DNA from 2 places in the Neobacillus sp. D3-1R genome. Region 2 is predicted to be linked to the other one. Evidence: predicted binding sites of a transcription regulator. Region 2 holds the regulator's gene; the other holds the start of a gene.

Region 1 (2,474 bases), 810 kb from region 2:
AGTTGTTCGTCAAACACGGTAATCATGTATTCTTTACCATCCCAGCTGACAACGATATCTGGAACGATAAAGGCCGTATGGTCCGTTTTATAAGCAGCCCCTGGTTTGGGGTCCAATGTTATAATAAGGTCAAAAGCTGATTGAATCTCAGTTAAACTTACCTTTAGTTCTTTGGCAAGTTCCTTCCATTTCTTTTCCGCAAAGGGTTCAAAATGGAATTCTACAAGAGTGACGGCTAAAGAATGGGGTGTGGGCATCCTTTTTAATTGAAGCAACAAACACTCTTGCAAGGATCGCGCTGCTATCCCAGCAGGCTCCATCGCTTGAAGAATCATCAAGCATTTTTCCTTGTACGCTTGTGGGAGATCTATCTGTACAGCATCCTCCAATAGGTAACCATTTTCATCGATATAATAAATGAATTTTTCAAGGAATGGCCTTAGAGGTTTAATCTCATCAATTAGTGGTATTTGTGACATTAAGTGGTCCACAATGGACTTTTTAGTGTCACCCAATTGTTCCAACCAATTTTGTTCAATGGTTTGGATCGAATTTTGCGTTTTGGTCTTTTTCTTTCGTTCTTTAAGGGGATTAACAGGAACTATTGCCGGTTCTATTTGAATAAATGGATTTTCCAACGCTTTGTTTTCTAGAAATTCGGTGAGTTCTTGTGTAGAATATTGCAACAACGCAATCGCTTGGGAAAGCTCTTGTGTCATCGTTAATTTTAAGCTTTGTTGTTGAAATAGCCCCTGTTTAAAATTCATTCTACCCTCACCCCCAACCCTTATTTTACAATATTGAATGGAATTGGTGAATGGGAAGAAATTGGAAGGGTTTACATAAATAAAATGATCGGGGGTGTTATTAGTGGGAGTTAGATTGGAATCTAGACTTAGTCGCATTTTAAAAGAGAGAAATATAACCGAAGAACAATTAGTTGAGATGACCGGAATCACGTTAACTAAAATCAAAAGAATATTAAAAGAAGAAAATGAAAAAATTTACCTCGAAGAAATAGCTGAGATTGCTTTCGCTTTAAAGATAACCGATTTAAATGAAATATATAAAATAATAAGGTATTAATTAAAAACGCCTCTATGATAAATGCATAGAGGCTGGTTGGAACGCCCTCGGAGGGAATCGAACCCCCATTTTAAGAACCGGAATCTTACGTGCTATCCGTTACACCACGAGGACATATAACAGTCGCTTTCCTATTATATAAGAGGTTTACCCTCTTTGCAAGAAGAAACAGGGTTCGAAGCTAAATCTACGTTGATTAAAACAACTATTTTTAGGGTATGATGGATAAAGGATTTTTCGGTTATGAAAGTTGTCGAACGAAATCATCATTTTAAAGATTCGAATTGTTTGACCTTAATTGACCATCAGTGTATGATAACAATACATAACTACTCTTATTTTAAAGGAGGAAATAAAAGATGAATTTGATACCTACAGTTATTGAGCAAACCAATCGTGGCGAAAGAGCCTATGATATTTACTCTCGTCTTTTAAAAGACCGTATTATCATGTTAGGAAGCGCTATTGATGATCATGTTGCAAACAGTATCGTAGCCCAATTACTTTTCCTAGAAGCAGATAATCCTGAAAAAGATATATCCCTTTACATTAACAGTCCTGGCGGAAGCATTACTGCTGGTATGGCGATTTATGACACGATGCAATTTATTAAGCCAAATGTTCAAACCATTTGTATCGGTATGGCAGCATCCATGGGTGCTTTCTTACTTGCGGCTGGTGAAAAAGGTAAACGTTATGCATTACCAAACGCTGAAGTGATGATTCACCAACCACTTGGCGGAGCACAAGGTCAAGCGACTGAAATTGAAATCGCAGCGAAGCGTATTCTTTTCTTACGTGATAAGTTAAACGGTATTTTAGCTGAGCGTACAGGTCAACCAATGGAAACGATCGCAAAGGATACTGACCGCGATAATTTCATGACCGCTGAAGTAGCAAAAGAATATGGTTTAATTGACCATATCATTACACGTAACGAATTAGTTGATAAGAAAAAAACTGAGAAATAATATAGTATAGGGACTAAGGCTTCTGCCTAGTCCCTTTTTTGTTTCTATAAGAAAAGTTAGTTTCGGAGTACAAATTATTAAAAAACAATGGTTTTCACAATTGACTTGTAATTGCACAAAAATAGGCACCTTCGACTCGATAGCGGATCGTGCGTCCTATACGAGTGAGAAAACACCCATATTTTAATAATAACGGATGGTAGGTCCGATAAATTTATCTCTATTTTTTATAGGACACTGAGTACGCTATTTGTGTCAATTATGCTATTTTGGAAGAGTTATCGGACACAGGGTACGCTATCGGCTTATAATGGAGCAGAAACGGGCACCTTTTACCCTGATAGCGGATCGTGTGTCCTATACGAGCGTGAAAACACCTATATTTTTAGGAATAACGGATTGTATGTCCGATAAATT
Region 2 (2,474 bases):
CTAAGCATGAAGCCCCCCTCAAGATGAGATTTCCCATAGCGTAAGCTAGTAAGAACCCTGAAAGATGATCAGGTTGATAGGTCAGAGGTGGAAGCGCGGTGACGTGTGGAGCTGACTGATACTAATCGTTCGAGGACTTAACCAAAACATTTGGATATCCAAATAAGGCAAACCTGTTTTTACTTCTTCTAATACATTATCTAGTTTTGAGGGAACAAGACTTTTTCACGTAAGTGAAAAGAGTTTACCTCAACAAAATACAGTCTGGTGGCGATGGCGAGAAGGTCACACCCGTTCCCATACCGAACACGGAAGTTAAGCTTCTCAGCGCCGATGGTAGTTGGAGGATTCCTCCTGTGAGAGTAGGACGTCGCCAGGCAACTAAAGAACAACCCAACTGGGTTGTTTTTTTTGTGTTTCAAAGGCTTTGGATTTATGCTTAAAAGAGGCAGATACACTCCATATTCAGTCAAAATAATATCCTAGAAAGATTGCCCATCATCCTGATTATGATGGGCTTTTGATTTTTATGAACTTCATCAATTATCAATCCATCATTACTTTCTCTTTTTTAAACGGGAATTTCCTAAACTAGGTTTTGGTTTGGCTATTTTTGGGGAAAATAAGTGAATGTGGATTACTGTCAGTTGAATTTTTTTTATTCTTTCATGTATAATTATAGTCAAATATAGTCAAAGTCAGATTAGGAGGTGGTTAGATGAGGAATATATCTGACATCATTGAGAATTATCTGAAGCAAGTATTAGATATTAGTGATTCTGACTTAGTCGAAATCAAACGTAGTGAGATAGCAGATAAATTTCAATGTGTCCCATCCCAAATCAATTATGTTATAAATACCCGTTTTACAATTGAAAGAGGATATATCGTAGAAAGTAAACGCGGAGGCGGCGGATATATTCGAATCATGAAGGTTCAAACAGATGATCATGCGCATCTCATTGATCAGTTATTATCTCTATTTGGGAATCGAATTAGCCAAAGTAGTGCAGAGGATGTCATTTACCGCCTTGTAGGGGAAGAGGTTATTAATAATCGAGAAGCTAAAATCATGTTAAGTGTGATTGACCGTTCTGTATTATATATTGATCTTCCTTATCGCGACGAATTGCGTGCACGAATGTTAAAAGCCATGTTAACGACTTTAAAATATAAATAAGGTAAGTGGGTGAAAACATGATTTGTCAGGAATGTAATCAAAGACCAGCCACCCTACATTTTACAAAAATCATGAATGGGGAAAAAACAGAAACGCATCTTTGTGAAAAATGTGCCCAGGAAAAGGGTGAGATGTTTATGATGAATGGTGGTACATCCGCCTTTCCAATTCATAATCTGTTAGCAGGACTATTCAATGTAGAACATTCTTTCCCTCAACCTAAACAAGATGCTTTTCATCAAGAGGAGATTTTGCAATGTAACCAATGTCATATGACATTTCCTCAATTCGTAAAAGTAGGGAGATTTGGTTGTTCTAATTGCTATCATGCTTTTAAAGACCAATTAAAACCAATTTTAAGAAGACTTCATAGTGGCAATTGGACACACAATGGAAAAATTCCTAAAAAAGTTGGCGGTAATTTACGATTAAAAAAAGATCTAGAGGAGAAAAAGTTACGTTTGAAAGAATTAATCTCTAAAGAAGAGTTTGAAAATGCAGCTATTATTCGCGATGAAATTCGTTCTCTCGAAAAAAATCTAAATGATGCTCATGAAGGAGGCGAATAATTGTGTCACTTGAGCGCTTTTTAAATCAGGCAGTCAGTTCTTGGATGAGTTCAGAAGGTCCAGATTCTGATATTGTATTAAGTTCCCGTATACGACTTGCCCGAAACATTCAAGATTATAAGTTTCCGACATTGGCAACAAATGAAGAAGCTGCAGCTATTATTCAAACAATGGAAGAAATGGTTCAACGTTCAGATTTTCAAAAGCTTGTCCCTTTTGAACTATTAAAGATGAATGAGCTTCAACCTCTTCAAAAGAGGGTATTAGTAGAGAAACATTTAATTAGCCCTCATTTGGCTGAGGATTCGGCGCATGGTGCATGCCTTCTTTCTGCAAATGAAGAAATCAGCATTATGTTAAATGAAGAAGATCATATACGAATTCAATGCCTGTTTCCAGGTTTACAATTGGTGGAAGCACTGAAACTAGCAAACCAAATAGACGATGTATTAGAGCAACATGTTGTTTATGCATTCGATGAAAAGCATGGCTATTTAACAAGTTGCCCAACTAATGTAGGAACAGGGTTAAGAGCATCCGTAATGATGCATCTACCTGGATTAGTTTTAACGCATCAAATGAATCGCATCGTTCCAGCCATCAATCAGCTTGGTTTAGTCGTTAGAGGTATTTATGGAGAAGGCAGTGAAGCATTAGGGAATATTTTTCAAATATCCAATCAAATCACTCTAGGTAAGTCTGAGGAAGATATCGTATCTGATTTA

The links. The regulator CtsR, encoded in region 2, represses protease genes until heat stress. The targets are predictions, from matches to a motif close to ATGGTCAATAAAGGTCAAACA.
Region 1: a site for CtsR is predicted at 1,372-1,392, ahead of clpP (ATP-dependent Clp endopeptidase proteolytic subunit ClpP). Genes of this name have one in related genera too.

Annotation. Positions count from the first base shown of each region.
Region 1 covers NZ_CP197471.1:3,761,336-3,763,809, forward strand. Annotated here, with positions in the region: gene rpoN (RNA polymerase factor sigma-54) at 1-767, opposite strand, end outside; gene ACSBPO_RS19305 (helix-turn-helix domain-containing protein) at 871-1,086, shown strand; tRNA gene ACSBPO_RS19310 (tRNA-Arg) at 1,129-1,200, opposite strand; gene clpP (ATP-dependent Clp endopeptidase proteolytic subunit ClpP) at 1,446-2,057, shown strand.
Region 2 covers NZ_CP197471.1:4,573,702-4,576,175, forward strand. Annotated here, with positions in the region: rRNA gene ACSBPO_RS23005 (23S ribosomal RNA) at 1-145, shown strand, start outside; rRNA gene rrf (5S ribosomal RNA) at 264-379, shown strand; gene ACSBPO_RS23015 (CtsR family transcriptional regulator) at 719-1,180, shown strand; gene ACSBPO_RS23020 (UvrB/UvrC motif-containing protein) at 1,198-1,749, shown strand; gene ACSBPO_RS23025 (protein arginine kinase) at 1,752-2,474, shown strand, end outside.